DNA from 2 places in the Streptomyces sp. NPDC017225 genome. Region 1 is predicted to be linked to the other one. Evidence: riboswitches for the same ligand, from Rfam matches in the RefSeq annotation. Region 1 holds a riboswitch; the other holds the start of a gene.
What was found. Region 1 has a riboswitch for S-adenosylmethionine ahead of ACH4NX_RS08375 (aminotransferase class V-fold PLP-dependent enzyme). Riboswitches for the same ligand answer to the same signal wherever they lie in the genome.

Region 1 (8,528 bases):
TCGCCGTCTTCGCGCTGGCCACCTGCGCGTGGATCGGTACGCCGATCGACGACACGTACATCGCGCTGGGCGCCGGACTCGCGCTGACCGCGACCGGCGTGATCAGCAGCGACACCCTCTTCGGCACCCTCGGCGACGACACGGTGTGGCTGCTGATCTGCGCCTTCGTACTCGCGGCGGCGGTGGCCCGGACCGGGCTCGCGGGGCGGGCGGCGGCGTTCCTGGTCGGCGGGGCGCGCAGCGTACGGCAGTTGGTGCACCTGACGACGGCCGCGCTGGTGGTGACGGCCTTCGCGGTGCCGGCCACGTCGGGCCGGGCGGCGCTCGCGCTGCCGGTGTTCCTCGCCCTCGCCAAGGCCCTCGCCGACCGGAAGCGACTGGTCGTGATGCTCGCGCTGCTGTTCCCGACCGTGATCCTCCTGTCGGCGGTGGCGACCCTGATCGGCGCGGGCGCCCACCTGATCACCGTGTCGGTGCTGTGGGAGTCGACCGGTGACCGGATCGGCTTCACCCAGTGGCTGCTGCTCGGCCTGCCGCTGGCGGTGACCTCCTCCCACCTGGCCGCCGAGACCGTCCTGCTGACGACCACCCGGCGGGCGGACCGCAAGGGCCCGGTGCACATCACCGCCGAGGAGATACAGCGGCACAGCGAGAGTCCGGTCACCGGCCCCTGGACGCAGGCGGAGAAACGCTGCGCCGCGCTGCTGGCCACGGTGGTGACCCTGTGGTGCAGTGAGCCGCTGCACCATGTCTCGCCGGCGGTGGTGGCGCTGATCGGCGCGGTCGTCGCCTCCTCCCCCGCGCTCGGCACCGTACGGCTCAAGGACGCGCTGAAGACCGTCCCCTGGTCGCTGCTGCTGTTCATGGCCGCGACCATGGCGATGGGCGTCGCGCTCGCCGACTCCGGCGCGGCGAAGTGGCTGGTGTCGGGACTGCCCGCGCGGGTCGCGCCGGCCGTCTTCCTCGGGATCGTGATCGCCGTCAGCACGGCGGCCCACCTGGTCCTCCAGTCCCGCTCGGCCCGCTCCTCGGTCCTGGTCCCGCTGGTCATCGCCGCGGCCCTGGGCGCCGGGGTCAACCCGGTCGCCGCCGCGCTCGCGTCCACCGCCGCCGCCGGCTTCTGCCACACCCTCCCGGCCTCCGCCAAGCCGGTCACGCTCTTCTCCGACATCCCCGGCACCCCCACCTACACCCCGCGCGACCTGCTGCGGCTGTCCGCCGTGCTGGCACCGCTGACCGCCGCGCTCGTGCTGTTCTTCGCCGCCGCCGTCTGGCCGCTGCTCGGCGTACCCGTGACCCGTTGAAGGAGTCCTCCATGTCCGCCATGCCCGCCGTATCCGCCGTATCCGCCGTCTCCGCCGTGCCGGTCGTGCCGGTCGTGCCCTCCCTGCTGGACCGCGTCGTCGTGGCCCCCAGCGGCTTCAAGGAGTCCCTGTCCGCCCAGGCCGCCGCCGACGCCATCGCGGCGGGCGTCCGCCGGGTCCTGCCGGACGCCGAGATCGACCTGATCCCGCTCGTCGACGGCGGCGAGGGCACGGCCGTCGCGCTGGCCGCCGCGACCGGCGGCCGGCTGGTCGCGCTGGCCGCCACCGGGCCGGTCGGTGAACCCGTCGGCACCCACTTCGCGCTGCTCGGCGCCCAGGACACGGCGGTGGTGGAGATGGCGGCCGTCGCGGGACTGTCCCTGGTCCCCCGCGCCCTGCGCGACCCGGGCGCCACCACGACGTACGGCGTCGGCGAGCTGATCCGCGCCGCGCTCGACACCGGCGTACGGCGGGTCCTGATCGGCTGCGGCGACTCGGGTACGTCGGACGGGGGCGCGGGCGCGCTCCAGGCGCTCGGGGCGCGGCTGCTGGACGCCGACGGCTTCGAACTCCCACCCGGCGGGCGGGAGCTGACCCGCCTCGCCCGCATCGACCCGTCGGGGCTGGACACCCGGCTCAAGGACACCGAACTGCTCGTCGCCTGCAACCCGTTCAACGTGCTGTGCGGAGAGCGCGGCGTGGCCCGGGTGTTCGGCCCGCAGAAGGGGGCGACGCCCGCGCAGGTCGAGGAGTTGTCGGCCGGGCTGGAGAACTGGGCGCGCGTCCTCACCCGCGACCTCGGTGTCACCGGCACCGACCTGCGCCACGGCCCCGGCACCGGCGCCTCCGGCGGGCTGGGCGCGGGGCTGGCCGCCGTCGGGGCCCGGCTGCTGCCCCGTTTCGACGTGCTGCTCGACCACCTCGACCTGGACGCCCGCCTGGCCCGCGCCGACCTGGTGCTCACCGCCGAGGGGGCGCTGGATCACCAGACGCCGCGCGGCAAGGTCCCGGCCGAGGTCGCCCGCCGCGCCAAGCTCTACGGCCGTCCCGTCCTCGCCCTGGCCGGCACGCTCGGCGAGGGCGCGCACGAGGTGCCGGGGGTGGACGCCTGCCACGGCATCATGCCGGCGCCGATGGCCCTGGCGGACGCGCTGCTGCGCGCCGCCGAGCTGCTCACGGACGCCACGGAGCGGGCGCTGCGGATGATCCTGCTGGGGTCGCGGCTGCCGGGCCGGGCCGCTCAGACGGCGGAAGCCGTCTCGGCGCCGGACGTGTCGGCGGAGGTGGTGTCGGGGACGCAGCGGCCGTCCTCGGTGCGGTAGTTCCACCGGGCGCCGTCGCTCACCAGCTCCCGCACGGCGTGCACGAACCGCTCGACGTGCTCGTCCGGGGTGCCCGCGCCGAAGCTCACGCGGATGGCGTTGAGGGACTTCTCGCCGGGCGCCGCCTCGGGGGCGCCGCACTCGCCCTGCGCCTGCGGGTCACCGCCGAGCAGGGTGCGCACCAGCGGGTGGGCGCAGAACAGACCGTCGCGCACGCCGATGCCGTACTCGGCGGAGAGCGCGGCGGCGAAGTGCGAGCTGTTCCAGCCCTCGACGACGAAGGAGAGCACGCCGACGCGGGGGGCGTCGTCACCGAAGAGGGAGAGGGTCCGCACCTCGGGCACCTCGGCGAGTCCCTCCCGTACCTTCCGGATCAGGTGCTCCTCGCGGGCGACCAGGCTGTCGAACCCGGCCTCGGTGAGCGCCTTGCAGGCGGAGGCGACGGCATAGGCGCCGATGACGTTGGGCGACCCGGCCTCGTGCCGGGCGGCGCTGTCGTGCCACTCCACGTCCACGCCCCCGTCGGCGCGCCGGGTGACGCTGCGGCTGGCGCCGCCCCCGGCGAGGTACGGCTCCGCCTCGCGCAGCCAGTCGGCGCGGCCGGCCAGCACCCCGGAGCCGAAGGGGGCGTAGAGCTTGTGTCCGGAGAAGGCGACCCAGTCCACGTCCAGGTCGGCCACGGAGACCGGGTGGTGCGGGGCGAGCTGGGCGGCGTCCAGGACGATCCGGGCGCCGTGCGCGTGCGCGGCGGCGGCCAGTTCACGCACCGGCCACAGCTCACCGGTGACGTTGGAGGCGCCGGTGACGCAGACCAGGGCGGGCCCGTACGGCTCACGGGCGGCGAGGGCGCGCTCCAGCGTCTCGACGGCCTGCGCGGGAGTGCGCGGGGCGTCCAGGCAGGTCACGTCGGCGCCCCGCCAGGGCAGCAGCGAGGCGTGGTGCTCGGTCTCGAAGACGAAGACCCGGCAGCCGTCGGGCAGCGCGCCCGCGAGCAGGTTGAGGGAGTCGGTGGTGGACCGGGTGAAGACGACCTGGTCGCCGTCCCGGCAGCCGAGGAACCCGGCGACGGTCCCGCGGGCGTTCTCGAACAGGTCGGTCGACAGCTGCGACAGGTACCCGGCGCCCCGGTGCACGCTGCCGTAGTACGGGGCGTAGGCCGCCACGTCGTCCCAGACCCGCTGGAGCGCGGGCGCGCTGGCGGCGTAGTCGAGAGCGGCGTAGGCGACCTCGCCGCCGGTGACGAGCGGGACGGTGACATCTCGCCCCAGAACCGGCAGAGGGGCACAAAGGGACTGGTCGACGGCAGCGGTGGAGACGGACATGGGTGTACTCCCGTGAAGGCAGGTGCCGTCACCACGCGAACCGCGGCGGCTCGAGCGTGGGGACGGAGAAGAAAGGGGGATGCGGAGGCGGGGCTCTGCGGCCCTATCGCATTCGCTGGTTCACGGGAGGCTCCCTCGAACGACCAGGACCCCTGGGCTGATCACTCGGAAGAGTGCGAGGGGTCCGCGCTTGCCGCAGACCTCGCTGCCTACGGCCTGGTCTTCACCCGGGGCACCCCGCCACGGACGGAGGGTTGCCGGACAGTCGGCCGGGGCCGAATGACTGTCGCTCATGACCTGCACAGGAACGTACGGGAAAAGATCGGCGCCCCGCAACCCGGGTCCGGATCGCGGGACGCACGTCACACGGGAGGGCGTTACGCGTTGCTCACGGCCACCCAGCGGTCCAGCACCCGTTTGGCGGCGCCCGAGTCGATCGCCTCGGCGGCCCGGTCCATGCCGGCCCGGAGCTGCTCGGTCAGCGGCGCCTCGCCGGGCGCCAGGGCCACCAGGGCCGCCGCCGAGTTCAGCAGCACCGCGTCCCGTACGGGGCCCACCTCGCCGGCCAGCAGGCGGCGGGCGACGTCGGCGTTGTAGGAGGCGTCGGCGCCGCGCAGCGCCTCGACCGGCACCAGTTCCAGGCCGACGTCCCGCGGGTCGAAGCTCTCCTCGGTCACCCGGCCGTCCCGCACCACCCAGACCCTGGAGGTGGAGGTCGTGGTCAGCTCGTCGAGGCCGTCGTCGCCGCGGAACACCAGGGACGAGTGGCCGCGCTCGGCGAAGACACCGGCGATGATCGGCGCCATCCGGGCGTGGGCGACCCCGATCGCCTGGGACTTCACCCTGGCCGGGTTGGTCAGCGGGCCCAGGAAGTTGAACACCGTGCGGATACCCAGCTGGCCGCGGGCCGCCGCCACGTGGCGCAGCGCCGGGTGGAACTTCACGGCGAAGCAGAAGGTGATGCCGGCCTCCTCGGCGACCTCCGCCACCCGTCTCGGCGTCAGCTCCAGATTGACCCCGAGCTTCTCCAGGACGTCGGAGGCCCCGGACGCCGAGGAGGCGGCCCGGTTGCCGTGCTTGACGACCTTCGCCCCCGTGCCGGCCACGACGATCGCCGACATGGTGGAGATGTTGACCGTCTTGGCGCCGTCGCCGCCGGTGCCGACGATATCGACCGTCTCCCCCGGCACCTCGATCACGTTGGCGTGCTCGTACATGGTGCGGACGAGACCGGAGATCTCCTCGACCGTCTCCCCCTTGAAGCGGAGGCCCACCGCGAGGCCGGCGATCTGCGCGTCGGTCGCCTCGCCGCGCATGATCACGTCCAGCGCCCACGCGGTGTCGTCCGCGGAGAGGTCGTGGCCGTCCAGCAGTTTGTTCAGCACGGCGGGCCAGGAGCGGCCCGCCGCGATGTCGCCTCCAGCGGGGGTCACAGCGCTCATGAGCCGCTCCTGCATCGTGTGTGTGGTGGGAAGGGAGTGTGCTCCCACCCTATCCAGCCCCGGGCAGGGCGAAGGGCCCCGTCCGAGGATCGGACGGGGCCCTTCGACCGTGGTGTGGCGACGCTGGAGGGTCAGTGGTGGCCGTGGCCGCTCGTGATCTCCTTGTACTCCTCGACAGTCGGCTTCGGGATCTGCGCGTCCTCGCCGTAGTAGGCCTCGCTGAGCTTGGCGCGGAGCTTCTCGGTGCTCTTCACCTTGCGCTCGACGCCGTTCTCGTCGACCGTGGGGCCGATCTCGGCGGGCTTGTACTGCTCGTGCGCCGTGAGCGTGTGCAGCTGCTCCTGGCTGAGCGGCTCGTGCACCTCGATGAACTCACCGTGCGGCAGGCGCTTGATGATGCCCGACTCGCGGCCGTGCAGCACCTTCTCCTTGTCCCGGCGCTGCAGGCCGAGGCAGATCCGCTTGGTGACGACGAAGGCGACGACCGGCCCGAGGAAGAACCCGATCCGCACGAACCAGGTGACCGCGTTGATCGACAGGTGGAAGTGGGTGGCGACGATGTCGTTGCCACCGCCGATCAGCATGATCATGTACGCGGTGACCCAGGCCACACCGAACGCGGTCCGGGTCGGGGCGTTGCGCGGCCGGTCCAGGATGTGGTGCTCGCGCTTGTCCCCGGTCACCCAGGACTCGATGAACGGGTACAGGGCGATCAGCATCAGGAAGATGCCGAAGATCACCAGTGGGATGAAGACGCCCAGGACCAGCGTGTGACCCCAGAAGTTGATCTCCCAGCCGGGCATCGCCCGGACCAGGCCCTCGGCGAAGCCCATGTACCAGTCGGGCTGGGCGCCCGTGGAGACCATGTCCGGCCGGTAGGGGCCGATGGACCAGATCGGGTTGACCGCCACGAGGCCGGCGATGGCCGCGATGACACCGAAGACCAGGAAGAAGAAGCCTCCGGCCTTCGCCATGTACACCGGCAGCAGCGGCATGCCGACGACGTTCTTGTTGGTCTTGCCGGGACCCGCGAACTGCGTGTGCTTGTGGTAGAAGACCAGGATCAGGTGGCCGACCACGAGCCCGAGCATGATGCCCGGCAGCAGCAGGATGTGGATCGAGTAGAACCGGGCGACGAAGTCGGTCCCGGGGAACTCCCCGCCGAACAGGAACATCGAGATGTACGTACCGACGATCGGCACGGACAGGATCGCGCCCTGGGTGAAGCGGACACCGGTGCCGGAGAGCAGGTCGTCCGGGAGCGAGTAGCCGGTGAAACCGGTGAACATGCCCAGGACGAACAGCAGGAAGCCGAACAGCCAGTTGATCTCACGTGGCTTGCGGAACGCGCCGGTGAAGAAGACGCGCATCATGTGCACGAACATGCCGGCGAGGAAGATGATCGCCGCCCAGTGGTGGATCTGCCGGATCAGCAGACCACCCCGGATGTCGAAGCTGATGTCGAGCGTCGACTTGTACGCCTCACTCATCAGCTGTCCCTGCATCGGGACGTACGAGCCGTGGTACACCACCTCGTTCATCGAGGGGTGGAAGAACAGCGTCAGGTACACACCCGTGAGGATGATGATGATGAAGCTGTAGAGGCAGATCTCGCCCAGCATGAAGGACCAGTGGTCCGGGAAGATCTTGCGCATGTTGGCCTTGGCCAGGGAGTAGATCCCGAGCCTGCCGTCGGCCCAGTCGGCGACACGTTCGCCGGCCGGGGCCTTTCCGCGCGACCGGTCCGCCGATGCGCCGGCGGACGGGTTCGGGTTGCTGGCTGCAGTACTCATCCGCGCTCCCAGAATGCAGGACCGACGGGCTCCTCGAAGTCGCTGAGCGCTTCGAGGTAGCCCTCGTCGTTCACGCCGATCCGCAGCTGCGGCAGCGGGTGCCCGGCGGGACCGAAGATCACCCGGGCACCGTCGGCAAGGTCGAAGGTGGACTGGTGGCAGGGGCACAGCGCGTGGTGCGTCTGCTGCTCGTACAGCGAGATCGGGCACCCGACGTGGGTGCAGATCTTCGAGTACGCCACGACGCCCTCGTGCGACCACTCGAGTTCCTGCTTGTCCTTGATGGCCTCCGGCTCCAGCCGGATGATCATCAGGGCCGCCTTGGCGATCTCGTTCTGGAAGCCGTGGTCGTGCTCCTCCAGGCCCTCGGGCTTGGCGAAGGTGAGGGAACCGACCGCGATGTCCGACGGACGCATCGGCTCGTTCGTGTTCATGTTGACGAGCAGCTTGCCCTTGGACCACAGCGTGTGGCGGAGCTTCGTCCCGGGCAGCGGGCCGAGGTCGCGCAGCAGGACGACGCCGGAGAGCGGCACCAGCGTCAGCGCCCCGAACATCGTGTTGCGGATCAGCTTGCGCCGGCCGATCACGGATTCCTTGGCGCCCTGCTTGAAGTCCGCGTGGACCTTCGCACGGGTCTCGGGCGACGCCTCGATCGGGTGCCGCTCGTCGGCTACCTCCTCGTCGGACATCAGGGTGCGCGCCCAGTGGACGGCGCCCGCGCCGATGGCGAACAGCGCCACGCCCAGGGTCAGGCCCAGCGCGAGGTTCATCGCGTTGATGTGCCCGAGCGGCCAGACGTAGACCGCCTCGTCGTGCGGGATCGCCACGAAGGAGGCGATGAAGCCGATGGTGGCCAGCATCGACAGCGTGAACAGCAGGGCGACCGTGCGCTCGGACCGCTTGGCGGCCCGCTCGTCGATGTCCTGGATCCGGTGCTCGTGGGGCGGCAGCCCCGGGTCCGCGAACGGGTGCTTCTCGTCCGCGGGCTTCGGCACGCCGTGCGTGCGGCCCTGCTCGGCAGGCAGGTTCTCTTCTGGAATGTCTTGGCTACTCATGACTTCTTGGCCTTTGCGGTCCGAGCGGCGACCCACACGGCGACGGCGATGCAGCCACCGAGACCGAAGATCCAGCCGAAGAGGCCCTCACTGACCGGCCCGAGGCCGCCGAGCGAGAGACCGCCGGGGTTCACGGTGTCGTCCGAGTTGACCGCGTCCAGGTAGGCGATGATGTCCTTCTTGTTCTGCTCCGTCAGCGTGCTGTCGGGGAAGGAAGGCATGTTCTGCGGGCCGGTCTGCATGGCCTCGTAGATGTGCTTCGGGTCGACGTCCTCAAGGGTCGGCGCGTA
Region 2 (8,528 bases), on a different contig from region 1:
GCCCGGCGAACGGGATGCCGCGGAAGACGGTCAGACCGCCCTCCCGCCTCCCGCGCACCGCACCGGCGGCGGTGCGCACCACACCTGCTGATTCCACTGATTCCACGGGGTCAGGGAGCGTCATGCCCCCAGACCCTACGCCGCGGTGCGCGCCGTGAGCGGGCCGGATCAGCTCAGGGTCCGCAGCGCCGCCGCGTCGAACGGCGCCAGCTCGTCGAAGCGGCCGGAGAGGACCTTCCGGGCCCAGTCCGGGTCCTGGAGCAGCGCGCGGCCGACGGCGACCATGTCGAACTCGTCGCGCTCCATCCGGTCCAGCAGGTTGTCGAGGCTGCCGAGCGCGGCGCCCTCGCCCAGGAAGGCCTTGCCGAACTCGCCCTCGAGGCCGACCGAGCCGACCGTGATCGTGGCCCTGCCGGTGAGCTTCCTGGTCCAGCCGGCGAGGTTGAGGTCGGAGTCGTCGAACTCGGGCAGCCAGTAGCGGCGGGTGGAGGCGTGGAAGGCGTCGACGCCGGCCGAGGCGAGCGGGGCGAGGATCGCCTCCAGCTCCTGGGGGGTCTCGGCGAGGCGGACGTCGTAGGCGTCCTGCTTCCACTGCGAGTACCGGAAGATCACCGGGAAGCCGGGCGAGACCTTCTCGCGCACGGCGGCCACGATCTCGGCGGCGAACCGGGTACGGGCCACCGGGTCGCCGCCGTAGGCGTCGGTACGGCGGTTGGTGCCCGCGTACAGGAACTGGTCGATGAGGTAGCCGTGGGCGCCGTGCAGCTCCACACCGTCGAAGCCGATGCGCTCCGCGGCCGCGGCGGCCTCGGCGAAGGCGCCGATGACGTCGTCCAGGTCGCGCCGGGTCATCGCCCTGCCGGTGACCTCGTCCTCGCCGATGCGCAGGCCGGAGGGGCCGACGGCGGGGGCGTCCGCGAACGGCGGCTCCCCGGCCTCGCGCACCATCCCGATGTGCCACAGCTGCGGCACGATCGTGCCGCCCGCCGCGTGCACCGCGTCGGCGACCTTCGCCCAGCCGGCCAGCTGCTCCTCGCCGTGGAAGCGCGGCACGCGGTCGCTCTGCCCGGCCGAGTCGTGGCCGACGTACGTGCCCTCGGTGACGATCAGGCCGACACCGGCGGCGGCGCGCCGGGCGTAGTACGAGACCACGTCCTCGCCGGGGATGCCGCCGGGCGAGAACATCCGGGTCATCGGGGCCATCGCGATACGGTTCGGCACGGTCAGGCCGTTGATGGTGGCCGGGCGGGCGAGGACCTGGGCGGCGCGCGAGGCGGCGTCGGAGGCGGTGACGGTCACGTGGGGGCTCCTCTGGAGGTACCGTTCGGTATGTGCGCATGCATTCAACGCACTCCGGCGACAACCGGCACGCCCCGCCGCGCCATTCCGTCCGTCCGTGCCGGCCCGCTGTGATCCGTGGCACACCGCCCGGCCGGCCCCGAAAACGCCCGAGGGCGGCACCCCCTGCCGGAACAGGGGGTGCCGCCCTCGGTACGTGAAGGACGGTTGATCGACCTGGGTCGATCAGAAGTCCATGTCACCGCCCGGCATGCCGCCCGGGGCGCCGCCCGCGGCGGCCTTCTCCGGCTTGTCGGCGATGACGGCCTCGGTGGTGAGGAACAGCGCGGCGATGGAGGCGGCGTTCTGCAGAGCAGAGCGGGTCACCTTCGCCGGGTCGATGATGCCCTCGGCGATCATGTCGACGTACTCACCGGTCGCGGCGTTCAGGCCGTGGCCGACGGTCAGGTTGCGGACCTTCTCCACGACGACGCCGCCCTCGAGACCACCGTTGACGGCGATCTGCTTCAGCGGGGCCTCCAGGGCGAGCTTCACGGCGTTGGCGCCGGTCGCCTCGTCACCCGACAGCTCCAGCTTCTCGAAGACCTGGGAGGCCTGGAGCAGGGCCACGCCACCACCGGCGACGATACCCTCCTCGACGGCCGCCTTCGCGTTGCGAACGGCGTCCTCGATGCGGTGCTTGCGCTCCTTGAGCTCGACCTCGGTGGCGGCACCGGCCTTGATGACGGCCACGCCGCCGGCCAGCTTCGCCAGGCGCTCCTGGAGCTTCTCGCGGTCGTAGTCCGAGTCGCTGTTCTCGATCTCGGCGCGGATCTGGTTGACCCGGCCCTGGACCTGGTCGGCGGAGCCGGCGCCGTCCACGATCGTGGTCTCGTCCTTGGTGATGACGACCTTGCGGGCGCTGCCCAGGAGGTCCAGGGAGGCGTTCTCCAGCTTGAGGCCGACCTCCTCGGAGATGACCTCGCCGCCCGTGAGGATGGCGATGTCGCCGAGCATGGCCTTGCGGCGGTCGCCGAAGCCCGGGGCCTTGACGGCGACGGACTTGAAGGTGCCGCGGATCTTGTTGACGACCAGGGTCGACAGGGCCTCGCCCTCGACGTCCTCGGCGATGATCAGCAGCGGCTTGCCCGACTGCATGACCTTCTCCAGGAGCGGCAGCAGGTCCTTGACGTTGCCGATCTTGGAGTTGGCGATCAGGATGTACGGGTCGTCGAGCGACGCCTCCATACGCTCCATGTCGGTGGCGAAGTACGCCGAGATGTAGCCCTTGTCGAAGCGCATACCCTCGGTGAGCTCCAGCTCCAGACCGAAGGTCTGGGACTCCTCGACGGTGATGACGCCTTCCTTGCCGACCTTGTCCATCGCCTCGGCGATGAGCTCGCCGATCTGGGTGTCGGCGGCGGAGATGGAGGCCGTGGAGGCGATCTGCTCCTTGGTCTCGACGTCCTTCGCCTGCTCGAGCAGGGCGGCGGAGACGGCCTCGACGGCCTTCTCGATGCCGCGCTTGAGGGCCATGGGGTTGGCGCCGGCCGCGACGTTGCGCAGGCCTTCCTTGACCAGGGCCTGAGCGAGAACGGTCGCGGTGGTCGTACCGTCACCGGCGACGTCGTCCGTCTTCTTGGCGACTTCCTTGACCAGCTCGGCGCCGATCTTCTCGTACGGGTCCTCGAGCTCGATCTCCTTGGCGATGGAGACACCATCGTTGGTGATCGTGGGGGCGCCCCACTTCTTCTCGAGGACGACGTTGCGGCCCTTGGGGCCGAGCGTCACCTTGACGGCGTCCGCGAGCTGGTTCATGCCGCGCTCGAGGCCGCGCCGTGCCTCCTCGTCGAACGCGATGATCTTGGCCATGTGAAGTGGTCCCTCCAGGACTGGGGGTGATTCCTTCGGACCGCGCCCGCGCCCGCGACGGACGGCTCGCCTGCCGTGTGGTTCCTTCCCCACCCGGCCTGCGGGCCTCACCGACCCGGTCCTTCGTTGTCACTCTCACCTTCAGAGTGCTAACGCAATGATTAGCACTCGCCCCTGCCGAGTGCAAGCGCCTCTCGGGGATCGACACCGGCGCTCAGCCACCCGCGAACACCGCCCGGGGGCGGTCCCGGCATGGTCCGGAGCGCGTCCCGGGCGCGTCCGGGCAGGCCGAAGGGCCCGTACCCCGGGAGGTACGGGCCCTTCGGCTGAAGACCGCGCTGCGGTGGCCGCGCGTCTCAGGCGCTGAGGCGAACCATGTCGGCCTGCGGGCCCTTCTGACCCTGCGAGATCTCGAACTCGACCCGCTGGCCTTCTTCGAGGGTGCGGTAGCCGTCCATCTGAATCGCGCTGTAGTGGACGAAAACATCCGCACCACCGTCGACCGCGATGAAGCCGTACCCCTTCTCCGCGTTGAACCACTTGACGGTGCCCTGAGCCATGCCTAACTCCCCTATTACTGGCCCTTGCACAGATCCGCACTTCGCGGACCCGGGTCAGACCTCGCCCCCCACGACTGGGGGCGTGCGCCGGAACGCGTCGACCGCGGCCGAATGTATCTGTCCAACTGCCCTCTGCAACAGGTCAGTCGGACGAGAAATCTGGACGCACCCGGTCCGGAATATGGCAAGAATTCGCCTGAATTCGGGTCAAGTCGGGGTCCACGAAGGGAACAAAAGCCGCGAAATACGCCCGCATTTTGGCTATTTCTTGTCGGGCCGGCGGCAGGGAGGCGGAGTTCCCGATCTCGCGATCGGGAGCGCGTTCCCCAACTCTACCGTGCTCAATCACATGGAATTGCCCCCTCCGTTTCTCTTACGGAGAGGGCAATTCGTACTACGACGTGTATCGACGCGTATCAGCCGCCGGCGACCGCGGGGATGATGGAGACGCCCGCGCCGTTGGGGGTCGCGGTCTGAAGGCCCTGCTCGAAGCGGACGTCGTCGTCGTTGACGTAGACGTTGACGAAGCGGCGGAGCTTGCCCTGGTCGTCCAGCACGCGGGCGGCGATGCCGGTGTGGTTCTTGTCCAGGTCGGCGATGACCTCACCGAGGTTCGCGCCGTCGGCGGCGACCTCGGCCTTGCCGCCGGTGTAGGTGCGCAGGATGGTCGGGATGCGAACGGTCACGCTCATGCGAGGCCAGCCTCTCGGAAGGAGTCCAGGTTCGGGCGGATGGTGGCGGTGAGGCCGGTACCGGCCACCGCGTCGAGGGTCTTCAGGCCGTCGCCGGTGTTGAGGACGACGGTGGTGAGGGACGGATCCAGGACGCCGTTCTCGATCAGCTTCCTCGTGACGCCGACCGTCACGCCGCCCGCGGTCTCCGCGAAGATCCCCTCGGTGCGCGCGAGCAGCTTGATCGCGTCGACGACCTGCTCGTCACTCACGTCCTCCACGGCGCCGCCGGTGCGGCGCGCGATGTCGAGGACGTACGGGCCGTCGGCCGGGTTGCCGATCGCCAGGGACTTGGCGATGGTGTCCGGCTTCTGCGGGCGTACGACGTCGTGGCCGGCCTTGTACGCGGTGGACACCGGCGAGCAGCCCTCGGCCTGGGCGCCGAAGATCTTGTACGGCCTGTCCTCGACCAGACCGAGCCTGATCAGCTCCTGCAGACCCTTGTCGATCTTCGTGAGCTGCGAGCCGGAGGCGATCGGGACGACGATCTGGTCGGGCAGCCGCCAGCCGAGCTGCTCGCAGATCTCGTACGCCAGGGTCTTGGAGCCCTCCGCGTAGTACGGTCGCAGGTTGACGTTGACGAAGCCCCAGCCCTCGCCGGCCGGGTCGCCGATCAGCTCGGAGCAGAAGCGGTTCACGTCGTCGTAGTTGCCCTGGATGCCGACGAGCTCACCGCCGTAGACGGCGGCCATGACGACCTTGCCCTGCTCCAGGTCGTGCGGGATGAACACGCAGGAGCGGAAGCCGGCGCGGGCGGCGGCGGCGCCGACGGCGCCCGCGAGGTTGCCGGTGGAGGAGCAGGACAGGGTGGTGAAGCCGAAGGCGCGGGCGGCCTCGATGGCCTGCGCGACGACGCGGTCCTTGAAGGAGTGCGTCGGGTTGCCGGAGTCGTCCTTGACGTACAGACCGCCGGTGACGCCGAGCTCGCGGGCCAGGTTGTCGGCCTTGACCAGCTTGGTCCAGCCGGGGTTGATGTTCGGCTTGTCGGCCACGTCGGCGGGGACGGGCAGCAGCGGGGCGTAGCGCCAGATGTTCGCGGGGCCCGCCTCGATACGCGCGCGGAGTTCCTCGGTGTCGTAGGCCGAGAAGTCGTAGGCGATCTCCAGCGGGCCGAAACACTCCTCGCAGGCGAAGACGGGGCCGAGCGGGACGCGGTGGCCGCATTCGCGGCAGGAGAGCGCTGCGGCGGGGCCCAGATCGACGGAGCCGGCGGGGGCGGGAGCGTCGGGGGTGGTGGTGCTTTCGACAGTCTGCACAGCCATGGAGGCGAGGCCCTTTCTCCTCATCTTCCTCACGACGCATCTCGCCGTGAGACGGATTTGGCACCTTCCCGAGCCGGGAGCCTCGCCACGTCCGCGTGACAGGAACCGACTGGAGGGTTGCCGGGGCTTCAACGGGCCGTATCCCTCTGCCCCTCTGGATGAGCGGTATTCGATTGTTGATCCCGCTCGGCCTGTCGCGCCTGGCGCGCTTGTCGAGCGTTGGTGCGTGCGGGACCCCCGGCATGCGGTGGGCCTCCGCGTTGTTCAAGACTGTAACCGAAGGCCAGGGCGGTTGAGACAGTCGTCCGCACCGCGAGATGGATCACACCGGACCACGAAGGAGCCACCGAACGTGCTGGAAGAAGTCGAGCGCTGGCTGAGCGCACGCTCCTGGTCCGTGTCGGACCGGCCGATCCAGCAGCTCCTGGCCGCCAAGCACACCACCGGGCAGTCGGTCAGCGTGGTGCTCCCCGCCCTCGACGAGGAGGCGACGGTCGGCGACATCGTCACGGTGATCCGCCGGGACCTGATGGGGCGCGTCCCGCTCGTCGACGAGATCGTGGTCGTGGACTCCGGATCGAGCGACCGCACGTCGGCGGTGGCCGCGGCGGCGGGCGCGCGCGTCGTGCACCGCGACGCGATCCTGCCCCGCATCCCGGCCGTGCCCGGCAAGGGCGAGGTGCTGTGGCGCTCGCTGCTGGTCACCGGCGGCGACATCGTCTGCTTCGTCGACGCGGACCTGCGCGAGTTCTCCGCCGACTTCGTCACCGGGATCGTGGGGCCGCTGCTCACCGACCCGGGCGTGCACCTCGTCAAGGCCATGTACGACCGCCCGCTCACCGTGTCCGACGGCGGCCGCGCCTCCGGCCTGCCCGCGGCCGGGCAGGGCGGCCGGGTCACGGAACTGATGGCCCGCCCGCTGCTCAACATGCACTGGCCGCGGCTGGCCGGTTTCGTCCAGCCGCTCGGCGGCGAGTACGCGGCCCGCCGCTCCCTCCTGGAGCGGCTCCCCTTCCCCGTCGGCTACGGGGTCGAGCTGGGCATGCTGGTCGACTCCCTGCACCTGGTGGGCCTGGACGCCCTCGCGCAGGTCGACGTCGGCGTGCGCAGGCACCGGCACCAGGACGGCCAGGCGCTGGGCCGCATGTCCGCCGCGATCTACCGCACCGCCCAGCTCCGGCTGGCCCGCGGCCACCTGGTACGGCCGTCCCTCATCCAGTTCGAACGGGGCGCCGACGGCTTCGAGCCGCGCACGTACTCGGTGGACACCGAGGAACGCCCCCCGATGACGGAGATCGCGGAGTACGCGGCCCGCAGGGTGGCCTGAGCGTCAGCCGGCGACGCCGTCCGACCAGCGCCACCTGCCGCCCGGGTCCTGCGCGCAGGTCAGGTACTCGCCACCGCGCCCGTGGGTGCTCAGGCCGCGGTGCTTCTTGGCGCAGAACTGGCCGTCGGCGTAGCAGTTGCCGGCGGGGCTGGTGAGTTCGCAGCCGCCGGTGCCGGTCCCGGAACCCGTGTCCGTACCCGTGCCGGAACCCGTGTCCGTGCCGGGATCCGGGGCGGGGGCCGTCGTACGGGCCGGTTCCGGGGTGTGCAGGAGGTCACCGGAGCAGTCACGGCCGTTGCGCGGGACGGTGAACGCCACGTCGTAGGAGCCGCCGGGATCGTCGGTCTGCTCGCAGACCTCCTCGCCCGCGGCCCAGGAGGAGGCCCGCTTCCCGCCCGTGCCCTGGAGCTGGACGGCGTAGGCGAGCCCGGCCTTCTTCGCCGCGCCGACCGCCTTTCCGACGGCGGAGCCGGTGTGGTCGTCCAGCGTGACGGCGGCGGGGGTGGGTGTGGGGGTCGGCGAGGGGGTCGAGGCCGGCGTGGCTGTGGGGGTCGGAGTGGGCGTGGGGGTCGGTGTGGCGGTGGCCGAGGCCGGTCGCTCGGCCGCCGTCCCGGTACCGGCGCTTCCGTCCCCGCAACCGGCCAGAGCCAGCGCCGAGGCCGCGACCAGTGCCGCGGTGCCGGCGAACCGGCGGATACGTATGGGCATGACGCCCACCCCCCAGAAAGTTGAAATGTGCACCGCATATGCTCGATCCGTTCACATCTTCTGCACAAGACGCGTGACGCAATCGATGCCGAAGTGTCGTCCGAGCACGTTTGAGGGTTCCGGGGCCTGGCTACGTTGAGGCGTATGGCTTCAAGCTTCGGTGCTGCTCAGGTACTGGTCGCCTCCAACCGGGGGCCGGTCTCGTACGAGGTGCGGGACGACGGTTCGCTGCACGCCAGGCGCGGCGGGGGCGGGCTGGTCTCCGGACTGTCGGCCATCGGGCCGGACGCGGGGGCGCTGTGGGTGTGCTCCGCGCTCGGCGACGGCGACCGCGAGGCGGTGCGGCGCGGGGTCGGCGAGGACGGCGTGCGGATGCTGGACGTACCGGCCGACGTGCACGCGGACGCGTACAACGGGATCGCCAACAGCGTGCTGTGGTTCGTGCACCACATGCTCTACCAGACGCCCCTGGAGCCGGTCTTCGACGCGGAGTTCCGGCGGCAGTGGGCCTCCTACGAGGCGTACAACCGGGCCTTCGCGAAGGCGCTGGCCGAGGAGGCCGCCGAGGGCGCGGTCGCGATCGTGCAGGACTACCACCTGACACTGGTGCCGGGGATGCTGCGGGAGCTGCGGCCGGATCTGAGGATCGGGCACTTCTCGCACACGCCGTGGGCGCCGGTCGACTACTTCCGGCTGCTGCCGGACGACATCGCCGAGCAGGTGCTGCGGGGCATGCTCGGCGCCGACCGGCTCGGGTTCCTCACCCGGCGCTGGGCCGACGCGTTCAGCG

Region 2: linked by a shared signal. The riboswitch ahead of thrC (threonine synthase) and the one ahead of ACH4NX_RS08375 (aminotransferase class V-fold PLP-dependent enzyme) in region 1 are both predicted to bind S-adenosylmethionine.

The regions. Positions count from the first base shown of each region.
Region 1 is NZ_JBIRNE010000003.1:249,915-258,442, forward strand. Features, by position in the region: gene ACH4NX_RS08365 (SLC13 family permease) at 1-1,304, shown strand, start outside; gene ACH4NX_RS08370 (glycerate kinase) at 1,388-2,626, shown strand; gene ACH4NX_RS08375 (aminotransferase class V-fold PLP-dependent enzyme) at 2,545-3,948, opposite strand; SAM riboswitch class IV at 4,130-4,246, opposite strand; gene trpD (anthranilate phosphoribosyltransferase) at 4,326-5,390, opposite strand; gene ACH4NX_RS08385 (cytochrome bc complex cytochrome b subunit) at 5,522-7,183, opposite strand; gene ACH4NX_RS08390 (Rieske 2Fe-2S domain-containing protein) at 7,180-8,238, opposite strand; gene ACH4NX_RS08395 (c-type cytochrome) at 8,235-8,528, opposite strand, start outside.
Region 2 is NZ_JBIRNE010000006.1:33,439-41,966, reverse strand. Features, by position in the region: gene ACH4NX_RS15750 (carboxylesterase/lipase family protein) at 1-124, opposite strand, end outside; gene ACH4NX_RS15745 (NADH:flavin oxidoreductase) at 169-1,299, opposite strand; gene groL (chaperonin GroEL) at 1,525-3,150, opposite strand; gene ACH4NX_RS15735 (cold-shock protein) at 3,507-3,710, opposite strand; gene ACH4NX_RS15730 (MoaD/ThiS family protein) at 4,127-4,402, opposite strand; gene thrC (threonine synthase) at 4,399-5,703, opposite strand; SAM riboswitch class I at 5,721-5,868, opposite strand; gene ACH4NX_RS15720 (glucosyl-3-phosphoglycerate synthase) at 6,056-7,030, shown strand; gene ACH4NX_RS15715 (hypothetical protein) at 7,034-7,738, opposite strand; gene ACH4NX_RS15710 (trehalose-6-phosphate synthase) at 7,883-8,528, shown strand, end outside.